One region of the Zoogloea sp. genome, then DNA from elsewhere that is predicted to be linked to it. Evidence: predicted binding sites of a transcription regulator. Region 1 holds the regulator's gene; the other holds the start of a gene.
What was found. Region 1 encodes LexA, which represses DNA repair genes until DNA is damaged. Its sites were predicted from a motif close to ACTGTATNTANATACAGT; they were not measured.

Region 1 (7,441 bases):
CTCGCCCTCAACCCCGGCTACAAGCGCCCCGTACTGCCGACCAACGGCACCCAGTCGCTGATCATTCCCGCCAACAGGGTGGATACCTTCCTCAGCAACCTCGAGAAACATGACCCGGCCAGCGCAGCCTGGAAAACCTATGAACTGCAGGAAGGCGAAGGCCTCGAAGGCGTCGCCGACCGGCTGGGCATCTCGGCCACTCGCCTGCGCCAGGTCAATGGCCTGTCGCCGCGGGCACGCATCGGCACCGGCTACACCCTGATCGTCCCGTCGGAAAGCCAGGGCGAGCGCATCACCCTCGCCAACATGCTGCCGACCAAGCCCCAGGCTGGCGCCGTAGAACCGCCCAGCTTCATCGTCCAGCGGACCGTCGTACGCGGCCGCAACGGCAAGCCGACCGTGATCGAACGCAAGGTGCCGGTCGGCGCCGCGCCGATCAAACCCTTCGCCCACGGCAAGGCCGAAACCGCGCCCGCCAAAGACAAGGACCAGGAGAAGGACGCCCCGCGCGGCAAGCACGGCAAGAGCAAGGGCTCCGACAAACAGGACGAGAAGCCCACCTCCGAAAAAACCTCGGCAAAAGACAAGTCCACGTCGTCTGCCAAGGAAAAGGATTCAGGCAAGGACAAGCCCTCAGCCAAGGAGAAACCCGCGGTCCACGAGAAGTCCCAAGGCAAGGAAAAAGCGGCCGGGAAAGACAAGGCCGCTGACAGCAAGGCAGAGAGCAGCCACAAGGCTGACAAGAAGGACAGCGGCAACAAGTCCAAGGACGCCAAGGACAGCGCCGGCAAAGACAAGAAGCACCACTGAGGGCAGACCAGGTCTTCCTTCGGGCTCCTCTGGTGCGAAGCGGCTCGGCGGAGCGCGGAACCAGCCCCGCAGGCTTGCGCCCAACCGGGCGCCTGGTCACTCAGTACAAATGACAGCGCACGACCCGGCTCACCGACAACCGGGTTTCTTCCGGATAGGCCTGCCGGCACACCTCCATGGCCTGGCTGCAGCGGGGATGGAAATGGCAGCCGGCCGGGGGTGCCAATGGCGACGGCAGATCACCATGAGTCGCTCCGTTCCCGGCAACGACTTCCCCTTCGCGCCCATCCACCCGCGGCACCGCCGCCAGCAGTATGCGCGTGTACGGATGACTGGGTGACCTCAGCACCTCCTCCGCGCTTCCCTGCTCGACGATTCGCCCGAGATACATCACCGCCACATGGTGGGCGAGATAATCAACCACTGCCAGGTTGTGGGTGATGAACAGGTAGGACAGGCCATATTCCGCCTGCAGCTCCCGCAGCAGATTGAGGATCTGCGCCTGCACCGATACATCGAGGGCACTGGTCGGCTCGTCGCAGACGATCAGCTTCGGCGATACGGCCAGTGCGCGGGCGATGGCGATGCGCTGGCGTTGTCCGCCAGAGAATTCATGGGGGAAGCGATGGCGCATCGCCGGATCCAGCCCGACCCGCTTGAGCAAGGCCTCAACCTTGAGGGTACGCGCCTCGGCGCTCTTCTCGACCTTGAGCGCCGCCATACCTTCCTCCAGGATCTCGCCGACCCGCATGCGCGGATTGAGGGAGCTGAACGGGTCCTGGAAGATCATCTGCAGATCCCGCCGCAGCGGCTGCCATTCCCGTGGGCTGAGACCAAGCAGTTCGTGGCTGCCATAGCGCGCCTTGCCGCCGGTGGCCGGCAGCAGGCTGAGCAGGGCCTTGCCAGCAGTGGTCTTGCCGCAGCCCGATTCGCCGACAAGCGCCAGGGTCTGGCCTGACGGCACGGTCAGCGACACGCCATCCACCGCCTTCACATGGCCGACGACCCGACGGAACAGGCCCTTGCGAACCGGGAAATGGACCTGCAAGCCCTCCACCTCCAGTGCCGCGCCGCTGGCAGTTCCGCTGGAGGCCACATCGCGAGCGGTCGTCGCCTCCTTCAGCCAGCCGATCGGCGCAGCTGGGTCGTACAGATGGCAACGCACGGCCTGGCGACCGACGACATGCATGGCCGACGCCGCTTGGCGGCACAAGTCCTGTGCCTGCGGGCAGCGATCGGCAAAACGACAGCCGTGCCGATGGGCCCCGAGGCGGGGCACCTGCCCCTCGATGGTCTCCAGTACCCTGCCCCGCTGGGCCTCTGTAGGCAACGCTGCAAAGAGCTTGCGGGAATAGGGGTGCAGCGGTGTGCTGAAGAAATCCTCCCGCCTACCGGTCTCAACCAGCTCGCCGGCGTACATCACGCCGACCCGGTGGGCCATGCGCGCTACCACGCCCAGATCGTGGGTGATCAACAGCATGCCCATGCCACGCCGGGCCTGCAGATCGGAGAGCAGATCCAGCACCTGGGCCTGGATCGTCACATCCAGCGCCGTGGTGGGCTCGTCGGCAATCAGTAACTGCGGGTCGCCCGCCAGTGCGATGGCGATCATGACCCGCTGCTTCATGCCGCCAGACAGCTGGAAAGGATATTCCGCGAGGCGTCGCCGTGCGTCGGGAATGCCGACCGCGTCGAGCAGACGCTCCGCCTCGTCCCAAGCGGGCTTGCCGTGGATGCCCCGGTGGCGGACCAGCACCTCGCCAATCTGATCGCCAACCGTCATGACCGGGTTGAGGCTGGTGGCCGGCTCCTGGAAGATCATCGCCAGCCGGCTGCCGCGGATGTCGCGCATCCGCACTTCGGGCAAGCTTTGCAAGGCTTCTCCGCTAAGCCTGACGCTGCCGCCCGAGATCCGGCCGCCAGCCGGCAGCAGGCGCATGCAGGCCAGCGCGGTCATCGATTTGCCGCAACCCGATTCGCCCACCAGCGCAAGCGTCTGCCCGGCAGGAACGGCGAAACTGATGCCATCCACGGGATGCACGCGCCGGCCCGCAGCGCCCAGCTCCACCTGCAGCTCGCTCACCTGCAACAGCGCCTGATTGTCCGAGTCCAATCTATTCATTCCAAAAAAAACGGACCGCAAGGCGATCCGTTCTGCGAATTCGGGTTGGCCGGCGCCGGACGAAGCCGCAGCGCCGGCCACCTGGCATCAGTGGTGATGACCGCCTTCACCGTGCACATGGCCGTGGCCGATTTCCTCGGCGCTGGCGGCACGCACGCTCTTGACGGTGATGTCGAAGACCAGCGCGGTGCCGGCGAGGGGGTGGTTGCCATCCACAACGACCTTGCCGTCGGCGATGTCGGTGATGCGGTAGACCATTTCGTCCTCGCCATCCTCGCCCACGCGCTCGAAGGACATGCCGACTTCGATGTTGTCGGGGAACAGGGTGGCGTCTTCCACCAGCACCAGCTCCTCGTCGTACTCGCCAAAGGCATCTTCCGGCTGCAGCTTGACCTTCAGGCTGTCACCGCTGTTTTTGCCGTGCAGGGCTTCCTCGATCACGGTGAAGATACCGTCGTAACCGCCATGCAGGTACACCAGCGGGTGCTGGCCGTCGTCGATCACGTTCCCATCGGGGTCGGTAACCTTGTAATCAAGCGTGACGACCGTGTTCTTGGCGATTTCCATTTACATTCCTTGAGTTGAGTTGCTTTATCAGCTGGAAGACTTCGGCGGCATGGCCGCGCGGATTCACATCGTGCAGCACATGCTGCACCACCCCGTCGCTGGAGATGATGAAGGTCGAGCGACGCACGCTGCGCTTGGCGACCCCATCGACCACGCCCGACAACCACACACCGTACAGGCGGCACACCTCGCCATCCTCGTCGGACAGCAATTCCACCGACAGGCCGTGCTGATCGCGGAAATCGGCATGGGTCAGGCAGTCGTCGGGACTCACGCCGATCACCATGCAGTTCTGCTGCTCGAAGTCGGCGTCATGGTCGCTGAAATCAATGGCCTGACGCGTGCAGCCGGGGGTGTTGTCACGGGGATAGAAGTACAGGACCACATGTTTGGACCCCAGCACCGAGGCCAGATCGAACATTTCCATGTCGGCATCGGGCAGGGAAAAGAGCGGAGCAGGCGAGCCTTCGCAAGGCGTTGCCGGCGAGTCGGAGGATTCTAACCGAGCAGCGCTGAGAACTCTACCCGAAGCTTCTTGCGGGCTGACGAACATGGGCATCTCTCCTCCGGGGGCGAATGAGGGCTCTCGGGAGCCCGTAGGGGTTGGGCAAATCTGTTCGTGTGGCTTGGTCTTGTCTGCGAAATATGTCGGCTGCTGTTCCGGATGCCAGCTTGCCACACCTGCATCAGTCAGGAGAAGGCATGCTCTTGAATGGATAGTCCACCGCCCGCCGAGGCTCAAGTCATTTATGGCTGCGGGCTGCAGTTTGTCACGCTTCCCGGGGCCGGCCCCGGCCGGCAAAGGCACGCGCGGCTTGCCATCCGCCGCAACCTGTATAAAATTACACAAGACTCACAGGAGCCCTCCATGTCCGACAATCTCACCCCCCGCCAACAGGAAATCCTCCAGCTGATCCGCGACACCGTGGAGCAGGAAGGGCGTCCGCCGACCCGGGCCGAGATCTGCAGCGCCTTCGGCTTCCGCTCGCCCAACGCGGCGGAGACCCATCTGCGCGCCCTCGCCGCCAAGGGCGTCATCTCCCTTGAAGAAGGCCGCGCCCGCGGCATCCGTCTGAAGGAGGCCCTCGGACTGCCGCTGATCGGGCGGGTCGCCGCCGGCAGCCCCATCCTTGCCGCCGAACATGTGCAGGGCCGCTACCAGGTGGACCCGGGGCTGTTCTCGCCCCGCGCCGACTACCTGCTGATGGTGCGCGGCCTCAGCATGCGCGATGCTGGCATCCTCGATGGCGACCTGCTGGCCGTACATCGCACCACCGAGGTCCGCGACGGCCAGATCGTCGTCGCCCGGGTGGAAGACGAGGTGACAGTCAAGCGCCTGGCCCGCAAGGGCCCCATCGTCGAGTTGCTGCCAGCCAACCCGGACTTCGAACCCATCATCGTGGACACCCGCAACGACCAGCTGGAAATCGAAGGCATCGCCGTCGGCCTGATCCGCAGCGACAGCTTCTGACCCTCCGGCATCGCCTGAACCACGCCATGGCCGCCTCCGCTTCCGCCTTATCCCTGGACCATCTGGTCTGGCGCGGCGATCGGCTGGCCACGCCGGCCCTACCGGGGCGAACGACCGGCCACCCGGCACTTGACGCAGCCCTGCCCGGAGGCGGATGGCCCCTCGCCGCGCTGAGCGAACTGCTGCTGCCCCGCAATGGTGTCGGTGAACTGGGGTTGCTGCTCCCCCTGCTCGCCAGCGTGCCTGCAGGGCGCTGGGCGGCCTGCATCGCTCCGCCCGGCCTGCCCTATGCGCCAGCCCTCGCCGCCGCCGGCGTACCGCTCGAACGCCTGCTCATCGTCCAAGCCGAGAGCCCGGCCCATGCCCGCTGGGCAGCTCGCCAGTCCCTCGACTCGCGCAGCTGCGAGGTGGTCCTGCTGTGGCTGGCCGACGCCGACATGGGCGCCCTGCGCCGCCTGCAGTTGGCCGCCGAAGAAAGCGGCACACCACTGATCCTGCTCCGCCCCGCAAGCGCTGCCCGCCAACCCTCACCGGCAGTGCTGCGGCTGGCCCTCAGCCCCTGCCGAGGCGGCATCGGTATCCACATCCTGAAACGCCGCGGGCCACAACTGGCCGAGCCCGTGAGACTCGAACTCCCCTGGCCGGGCGGTGGCCCACGTCCCGATGGAGGCCTCGAGCCTTGCTCGGCAGCCCCCCGCGCGCCCCAGCCCTCCCCCGTTGGCAAGCATGCTCTGGTGCGCCCTCTACCTGCCCGATCTGCCCCTCCAGGTCTTCACGCGGGGGCGCAGTGATGCCGCCCCGCTGGCGATCCTCGATGGCCATCCGCGCCGCAGGGTGGTGGCCGCGGATCCGGCAGCAATGGCGCGCGGCGTGGAGCCAGGGATTGGCCGGGCCAGCGCACTGGCCATAGCGCCGGAGCTGTGCCTGATCGACCGGCAGCCTGCCCTCGAACACGCCGCTCTGGTCGACATCGCCACCTGGGCCGGGCGCTTCACCCCCGCCATCAGCCTCGCCGCGCCCAACGCCGTTCTCCTCGAGGTGGAGGCCTGCCTGCGCCTGTTCGGCGGACTCGCCCCCCTGAGCCGGCAGATCATCCGGGAAATCGAGGAGCTGGGCTTCCTCGCCCGCCTGGCGATCGCCCAGACACCCCTGGCAGCCCGCTGGCTGGCCCGCTTCGGCAGCGACGATGACGCCAGTGCTCCCCTGGCCGGCAGGCTCGATGCACTGCCGCTGATCGCTCTTGCCGAGGGCGCGCCGGTCGGGCCCGACAGCCTGGACCTGCTCACCGGCACCGGCCACGCCACCTTGGGAGAAGTACGCCGTCTGCCCCGTCACGGCCTCGCACGACGCCATGCCCAGGCCGTCACCAACGCTATCGACCGGGCTTACGGACACATTCCCGACCCGTACCCCTGGTTCCAGCCCCCCGAACGCTATCTGTCCCGCCTGCCGCTGCCGACGCCGTCCGATCAGGTGGAAACCTTGTTGTTCGCCGCCCGGCGCCTGCTCGCTGGCCTGGCCGGCTGGCTCGATGCCCGCCAGGCCGGGATCGAGCGCTTCACGCTGGTTCTGGAGTTCGAACGCAACAGCCGAGCGCCGGAAGCACCGTTCGAGATCGTACTGGGCACCCTTTCCCGGGACATGCAGCGCTGCCAGTTGCTGGCCCGCGAACATCTGAACCGGACACCTCTACCGGCCCCGGTCGATGCCCTGCGCCTCACAGCGGACGAGCCCCGTCTACTTGCTCCACCCGACGGCGATCTTTTCCACGGGAATGACGGCCAACACGGCGATCCGGACCTGCTGCTGGCGACCCTGCGCGCGCGCCTCGGCGATCGGGCCGTGCGTTGCCTCGCCCCCCAACCCGATCATCGCCCGGAAAAGGCCTGGCGCTGGGTCGAGCCTCAGCACCCCGAGGGCTGCCGGCCCCTGCCGTCGCCCTTGCCGCCTTCACCACGCCCCCTGTGGTTGCTGCCGGAACCCCGGCCGATTCCGGCACCACCGCCATGGACTCTCCTCACCGGCCCGGAGCGCATCGAATCCGGCTGGTGGGACGGGCCGGAAGCCACGGTGTGTCGGGACTACTTCGTCGCCCGCAGCCAGGACGGCTGCCTGGCCTGGGTCTTCCGGGACAGGGCTGCGCCCCACGGCTGGTATCTCCACGGCCATTTCGCCTGAGAGACGTCTACCCGAGTGGACTAGACTACGCGCCTCATGAAATCCTCACCCTCCCTCCCCCGGCGCATCCTCGAGCTTGCCTGGCCGGTCCTCGTCGCCCAGTTGTCGTCAATGACCCAGATGGTCAGCGACACCGTCCTGAGCGGCCATTACGGCACCACCGATCTGGCCGCCGTCGCCGTCGGCAGCGGCATCTACATTTCCATCGTGATGCTGCTGGTGGGCATCCTGCAGGCTGTTTCCCCTACCGTCGCACATCATGTCGGCGCAGCCCGCCACCAGGACATCGCCCC
Region 2 (7,441 bases), on a different contig from region 1:
CTGGAGTTGCTGACGGCCAGGGGCGCCTGATAGGCCTGGGCTGGTGCCGAGGCAGGGCTCGGGACGGCAACCGGTGCCGGAGTTGCAGAAGTGGTGGTGGCTGCGACAGGGGCCTGGCTGGCCGTTGCCTGGGCCTTGACGGTTTTCAGCTCAGCCTTGACGGCTTCGAGCTCGGCGGCGAGGCGTTCGAGCCTGGCCATCAGTTCCGCGTCGGTTGCGGCATGGGCGCTGCCAGTGGCAAACAGGGCCGCGAGGGCCAGACAGATCGGGGTGCTCTTCATCGTCGTTTCTCCGGAATCGGCAAGCAGGCTTGAATGTGGAAGTCGGTATCGGCTCAGGGGATGTAGCCGTCGGTCAGCGTGTTCAGGAAGCTCACCAGGTCGGCGATCTCGCTCTCGGTCAGGGCTGGGGTGTCGCCAGGTTTGCGGTTGTACGGCACTTCGACGGTATTCACGTTCTTGCGGTAGGCGGCGGGCAGATCGTTGAATTTCTGCACGATGCCGCTGGCGTCGGTCGGGTACCACTCCTCTGGGTTGGTATCCCGGCGAACGTAGAAGCGGACCGCATCGGTGAGGGTCTTGAGGGCGCCGTTGTGAAAGTAGGGGCCGGTCTTGGCGATGTTGCGCAGGGTTGGTACCCGGAACGCGCCGCACAGGTCGGTCCGGGGGGACAGATCGGTACGCACCGGGCCGCACAGGCCGAGGTCGTAGTAGCTGGCGTCGGCGTTGGCCCTGATGTCCATATTCCGGGGCACGCCGAGGGTGTCGTAGGTGAAGTCGGTGAATAGCGGGGGATGGCCGTCGGCGGCGGTGCCGACGTGGCAGGCGGTGCAGTTACCCTTGTTCGGGTCGTTGAACAGGGCCCAGCCGCGCATCTCGGCGTCGGTGAGCTGGACTTTGCCGGAGAGCCACAGGTCGAATTTGCTGCTGAACGGCGCGAAGTCGGCGTCTTCCAACTGGTACTGCTGGAGCGCGTACTGCAGGCGGGCAAAGGCGTCGGCGGGGCGGTTGAAGATGTCGCTGCCGAAGACCTTCATGAATTCGGCAGCATTGGTAGAGCGCTTGAGCTTGGCCACTACGTCGTCGGCGCTGGTGTTGGCCATTTCGTTCGGGTTGAGGAGAGGGCCCGAGGCTTGGTCGCCGAGGGTGTTGGCGCGGCCGTCCCAGGTGAAGCCGCCGGTGGGCGTGCCATCCTTGGCGAAGTAGAAGGCCGTGTTGAACTTGAGGTATTTGAGTGACGGGGCCTGGCGTCCTGCTTCGTGGCCGGCATCCGCGCCGGCTGGCACCGAACGGGTGTCTGCGGCAGCGTAGTGGTTGGCCTTGTCGTGGCAAGTGGCGCAGGACATGGCGCCGGTGCTGGACAGGATCGGGTCGTTGAACAGCTTTTCGCCGAGTTGGGCTGCTGCGGACAAGCCGCTGGCGCTGTCTGTCCCGACCCCCCCGCTGCTTCCTCCTCCACCTCCGCCGCAGGCTGGGAGAAGCAGGGTCATGAACAGGGATAGGGTAATCCGGGCGAGGCGGTGCATCGAAGGGCTCCAGTCAGTCGGCATCGGCGATGAACCTGGGCGGCATGCAGGCCGTCAGGTTGTCTCCTTTTCGCTGGCTGGCTGGGCGAAATGAACCGCGTGGCTGGCTTGCGTGCGAATGAAAAAATAGGATTCATTCGCAAATGAGAATGAATCCTATGTTACGGCTGATGCCCGAAATGGTCAATGCCCCTGACCTGAATAGGGTGTTTTATGCCGTCTGGAGAGCGGTGTGCGGGACCTTTTTTAGTTGGGGGGAAGCAGTCTTCCGTCCTTGAGGTGCTTGCCGAGCAGGTCGATCAGTTCGTCCACAAGGCGAATGGAAGATTCGGGATTGACCGATTCGGTGACCGCCGACCACACCGGTTTGGCATCAGGCAATCGGTACAGCAGGGTCTCGACGACGACCCGGGTGGTCTCGACGGTGTAGCCGGGGGTTTCGTAGGAGTACGGGTAGTAGCTCAGGAAGGGGCTGTAGTAGGGCCGATAGTAGGGCCCCATCCGCCAGAACAAGGGATCGTGGCCGAAATGGGTTTGCGGGGGGACGATGGTTTGCGACTTGTCCACGGACACCAAGCGGGCGACCAGGGCGGTGTCGAAACCCTCGGCTACCAAGCGTTGGCGAATGCTATCGGCTTCGGGTGTGGGCGCCAGTTCAAGCAGATGTCCGGCGCTGGCCTGCACGCTCCTGGGCATGCGCTGGACGATACGGTTCTCGGCCATCTTGCGCAGGTTATCGTCGTCCTTCGCGGATACGAAGACTGCAATCTTGTGAGGAATGGCGTTGGGTGTGCCTGCATCCCGCCAACTGGATTTGATGGTGCTGGTCGAGCAGCCGGCGAGCAGGAAAATACACATGTAAAGCGTCAGCACGGATAGGAAACGAAGACGCATGAAGGACTCCGAAGGCGGTGGGAATTCGTGTGTATGCCTGAGACCGCCGAACAGCAGCAGGATTCAATGAAAATCCCGGCTTCTTGGGGCGAGCTGACCCAGCAGCGCTGAGCGGTCTACGACCCGTTTGGCGTGCAGGTGCACCACCTTGTCCTGGCGGACGATCTGTCCATACACGCCGAGCAAGCGGGTGCCCAGCAGGATGCGTCTTTCGGCTTCCAGGAGTTCGGGGCGGACGATGACGTTGATCCAGCCGGTTTCGTCCTCGATGGTGACGAACATCGTGCCTTTGGCCGTGCCCGGACGCTGGCGGCAGGTGACGATGCCGGCTGCTCGGGCCAGCTTTCGGTCCGGGCAGTTGGAGATTTCTGCTGCGGTCAGAAAGCGTTCGGCCCGTAAGCGGGAGCGCAGGAAGAGCAGTGGATGCCGGCCCAGGCTGAAACCCAGGTGCGCGTAGTCGGCGATCAGGTCCTGAGTTTCGCTGGGGGCGGGCAGGGGCAGCCGGTCGTCCGCCAGCGGCGCCTGGTGGAGCAGGCCGGGGGCGGAGTGAGCGCCGCTGGCGTCCCACCAAGCCTGGCGCCGGTGGCCGGCCAGGCTGGCGAGGGCGCCGGCGGAGGCCAGCGCGCGGAGCTCTCCGGGATCGAGTCCGGCCCGGCGTGTCAGATCGTCCACCGACAGGAAGGCGCTATCCTGCCTGGCAACGACGATGCGCTCCGCAGCGGCGGCGTTGAAGCCCTTGACGAGGCGCAGACCGAGGCGGGCGGCGGGGATATCCGGGGCGTTGCTGGAGGGCTCCTGGGTGCACTCCCAGTCGCTGGTGCCGACATCGGCCGGGCGGACTTCGACCCCATGACGCCGGGCGTCCTGGATCAGCTGGGAAGGTCCGTAGAAGCCCATCGGCTGGCTGTTGAGCAGACCGCACAGGAAGGCCGCCGGCTCGAAACGCTTGAGCCAGGCGGAGACATAGACCAGCAGCGCGAAGCTGGCAGCGTGGGATTCCGGAAAGCCGTAGCTGCCGAAGCCCTGGATCTGCCGGCACAGCGCCTCGGCGAATTCCGGGGGATATCCTCCTGCGAGCATGCCGGCCGTCAGGCGCGCCTGGTAGTGCTGCAGGTCGCCCTTGCGTCCCCAAGCGCCCATGGAGCGGCGCAGTTGATCCGCATCGCCAGGGCTGAAGCCGGCGGCGACCATCGCCAGCTGCATTACCTGTTCCTGGAAGATCGGCACGCCGTAGGTACGGGACAGGACCGGCTCGATTTCCGGCCGTGGATAGTCGATGGGTTCCAAGCGGGCCGCCTTTTCCCGCGCCTGCAGGTAGGGGTGGACCATGCCGCCCTGGATCGGCCCGGGCCGGACGATGGCCACCTCGACGACCAGGTCGTAGTAGGTGCGGGGCCTCAGGCGCGGCAGCATGCTCATCTGGGCCCGGGACTCTACCTGGAAGACGCCCATGGCGTCGGCTTCGCAGAGCATGTCGTAGACGGGAGCTTGCTCCCGCGGGATATCCTCAACCGCAAAGGACTGACCACGCCAGCGGGAGATGAGATCCAGGCTGCGGCGGATCGCCGAGAGCATGCCGAGGGCCAGCACGTCCACCTTAAGCAGTCCCAGGGTTTCCAGATCGTCCTTGTCCCACTGGATGACGGTGCGATCGGCCATGGCGGCGTTTTCCACCGGAACCAGTTCGGCCAGCGGGCCGCGGGAAATCACGAAGCCGCCTACGTGCTGGGACAGGTGACGGGGAAAGCCGACGAGCGTGTTGGCGAGTTCGAGCAGCAACTGCGTGCGCGGCGCGTCCGGATCGAGGCCGGCTTCGCGCAGGCGCTCCGGTGCCACCCGGCTGCCGTCCCACCAGGCCAGGCGGCGGCTGAGCTGTTCAAGTTGGCCGAGGTCGAAGCCGAGGGCACGGCCCACGTCACGCAGGGCGCTGCGGGGACGGTAGCGGATCACCGTGGCGGCCAAGGCGGCCCGGTCCCGACCGTACTTGTTGTAGATGTACTGGATGATCTCTTCACGCCGGTCGTGCTCGAAGTCCACGTCGATGTCGGGTGGCTCCCGGCGTTCTTTGGACACGAAGCGCTCGAAGAGCAGATGCCCTTCCTCCGGTTTGACCTCGGTGATGCCCAGCGCGTAACACACCACCGAGTTGGCCGCCGAACCGCGCCCCTGGCACAGGATCTTCTTGCTACGGGCGAAGCGGACGATGTCCTCAACGGTGAGGAAGAAGGCCTCGTACTTGAGGTCGATGATCAGCGCGAGCTCCTTGTCGGCCTGGGCGCGGATGTCGGCAGGAACCTGATCCCGACCGTGTGTGGCTGGTGGGTAGCGGCGCCGCAGGCCGGCGTCCACCAGCGCGCGTAGATGGGATCCCGCCGTGGCGCCGGGGGGCACGATTTCATCCGGGTATTGATACCCCAGTTCGCCGAGCGGACAGTGGCAGCGGGCGGCAATCACCAATGTTTCGGCCAGCCACTCAGGCGGGTGGCGGCGGGCCAGGCGCTGGCGGCTCTGCAGGTGGAGTTCGGCATTGGCGGCCAGCCGGTAGCCGGCCTCGTCGAGGCTGCAATGATGGCGCAGTGCACTCAACACATCGGCCACGGGCTGGCGTGACGGGTGGTGCATCAAGGGCGCGCAGGTGCTGGCGACTGGGATGCCAGCAGTATGCGCTGCTTCGGCGATCCACGCCTGCCGGCTGTGGTCGTCGGGCCCCATCGGGAAGAGGGCGGCGATCCAGGCTCTGTCGGGGAAGAGGGCGGCCAGCCAGCCGGCGTCATCCGTGAGCGTGGTGGAGGTGGTGTCCGGCGGAATCAGCAGGGCCAGGCAACTGTTGAGACCGCCACGCAGATCGTGCCGATGCAGCCGGTACTGGCCCTTTTCTGTTGCCAGCCGGCCGCGGCTGATGAGGCGGCACAGCTGGCCGTAGCCCTCCCGGTTTTCGGCGAGCAGCACGAGCTGCGGGCCGTCCTCGAGCTGGATGCGGGTGCCGACGATCAGCTGCAGCCGTTCCTTGTTTGCCTGCCAGGCCGCGTAAGCCCGCACGACGCCGGCCATGGAGCATTCGTCGGCCAACGCCAGTGCGGTATAGCCGAGGGCTGCGGCCTGTTCTACGAGCTCCTCTGGATGCGAAGCGCCGGTCTGGAAACTGAAGTTGGAGCGGGCACAGAGTTCGGCAAAAGCGGGATGATCCTGTTGGGGCATGAGTTAACTGTATATAAATACAGTTAACTCAACAAGCCATACTTCCGCGCTTCAAGACGTGCTCAAAAAGAACAGCCCCGACACGGCGTGAACCGATGTCGGGGCTGTTTCGGGAGCGGCGACCGTGAGGTCGCCGGGCTCCCGGTAGCTGTAGCTGCTTCGCGATCAGGCGAAGTTGGCGGCAGCGAAGTCCCAGTTGGCCAGGCTGTTCAGGAAGGTTTCCACGAACTTGGGACGGGCATTGCGGTAGTCGATGTAGTAGGCGTGTTCCCACACGTCGATGGTCAGCAGGGGCTTGCCTTCGCCGCTCTTCAGCGGGTTGCCGGCAGCACCGGTGTTGACGATGTCGACGGAGCCGTCGGCCTTCTTGACCAGCCAGGTCCAGCCGGAACCGAAGTTGCCGACGGCGGAAGCCTGGAAGGCCTTCTTGAATTCGTCGAAGGAGCCCCACTTGGCGTTGATGGCGTCAGCCAGCGCGCCGGCGGGAGCGCCGCCGCCATTCGGCTTGAGGGAGCTCCAGAAGAAGGTGTGGTTCCAGACCTGGGCGGCGTTGTTGTAGATGCCGCCGGCCGGAGCCTTCAGGAAGGTCTCTTCGACGGACAGGTTTTCGTACTCGGTGCCCGGGATGAGGTTGTTCAGGTTGGTCACATAGGCTTGGTGATGCTTGCCGTAGTGGTATTCGAAGGTCTCCTCGGAAATATGGGGGACCAGGGCGTTCTTGGCGTAGGGCAGTTCGGGCAGGGTATGAGCCATTTGTTTCTCCGGGGTATAGGAAATTGTCCGACTATTCTAGTCGGGATTGGATTCTCTGCACAATCGGCCTCGGCGTACCTCATCCGGTCGCCGGTTCCACCCGCTATTTTGCACCGCAACTAGCTGGAATGCTTGTCTACCTTTGCATCTACGACGCCGTCGTGGAATTCGACGTGGATGAGATCCCCCAGAACGAGCCCACTGGCGGAGCGAATAATCTGGCCCGAGGCATTCCGTGTGATGCTGTAGCCGCGGGACAGGACGCCGCGGGGATCGAGGTGGGCCAGGTGCTGGCCCAGGGTGTTGAGTTGCGTCCGGCGATCGGCGAACAACTTGTGCATGGCCCGCTGCAGTCCTTGCTCCAGCATGCTCAGCCTCTGTTGCCGGCTGGGCAGATCGGGCCTGCGGGCGGCCAGGCGCAGTTCCAGCGTGGTGACCCGCGTCCGGTGGGCGGACAGCTGCTGGCTAATGCGGGCCTGCAGGCGTTGCTGCAGATTCTCCAGTTGCAGCCGGCCGGCGTGCAGACGTTGGCGGGGGTGGATCAGGCGTGCGGCGGCCCGGTCGACGCGCTGGGCTGCGTTCTCGATACGCCGTTCCATGGCTCGTTTGAGGCGATGCGCCAGTTGCTCCAATCCTTCCCGTGCTTCCACGTAGCCGGCGCTGACAAGTTCGGCCGCTGCGGTTGGCGTGGCGGCGCGCAAGTCGGCGGCGAAATCGGCGATGCTCACGTCGGTCTCGTGGCCAACACCGACCACCACCGGCAGGGGGCAGGCGCGAATGGCGCGGGCGACGCTCTCGTCGTTGAAGGCGGCGAGGTCTTCCAGGCTGCCGCCGCCACGTACCAGCAGCAGTACGTCGTTGCCGTCCAGCTCGGCGCGGAGGCCGGCCTGCCTGATCGCCGCAGCGATCTGGGTGGGAGCGTCGGCGCCCTGGACCAGACTCGGATACAGGCTGACTGGCACGTGCGCTGCCCGGCGTGCTAGCGCGGCAGTCACATCGCGCCAGGCGGCGGCCTGGGGCGAGGTGATGACCGCGAGCCCCCGTGGAAAGCGCGGCAGCGGCCGCTTGCTG

Region 2: a site for LexA is predicted at 5,624-5,641, ahead of ACE3RX_RS10895 (error-prone DNA polymerase). Genes of this name have one in related genera too.

What each region holds. Positions count from the first base shown of each region.
Region 1 covers NZ_JAYSDK010000006.1:64,585-72,025, reverse strand. The annotation lists gene ACE3RX_RS05375 (transglycosylase SLT domain-containing protein) at 1-810, shown strand, start outside; gene ACE3RX_RS05370 (dipeptide ABC transporter ATP-binding protein) at 911-2,923, opposite strand; gene ACE3RX_RS05365 (peptidylprolyl isomerase) at 3,020-3,499, opposite strand; gene ACE3RX_RS05360 (peroxiredoxin) at 3,465-4,052, opposite strand; gene lexA (transcriptional repressor LexA) at 4,368-4,970, shown strand; gene imuA (translesion DNA synthesis-associated protein ImuA) at 4,997-5,761, shown strand; gene ACE3RX_RS05345 (DNA polymerase Y family protein) at 5,697-7,148, shown strand; gene ACE3RX_RS05340 (MATE family efflux transporter) at 7,185-7,441, shown strand, end outside.
Region 2 covers NZ_JAYSDK010000015.1:8,504-15,944, forward strand. The annotation lists gene ACE3RX_RS10880 (porin) at 1-281, opposite strand, end outside; gene ACE3RX_RS10885 (cytochrome-c peroxidase) at 335-1,525, opposite strand; gene ACE3RX_RS10890 (hypothetical protein) at 1,772-2,419, opposite strand; gene ACE3RX_RS10895 (error-prone DNA polymerase) at 2,483-5,617, opposite strand; gene ACE3RX_RS10900 (superoxide dismutase) at 5,783-6,370, opposite strand; gene xseA (exodeoxyribonuclease VII large subunit) at 6,490-7,441, opposite strand, start outside.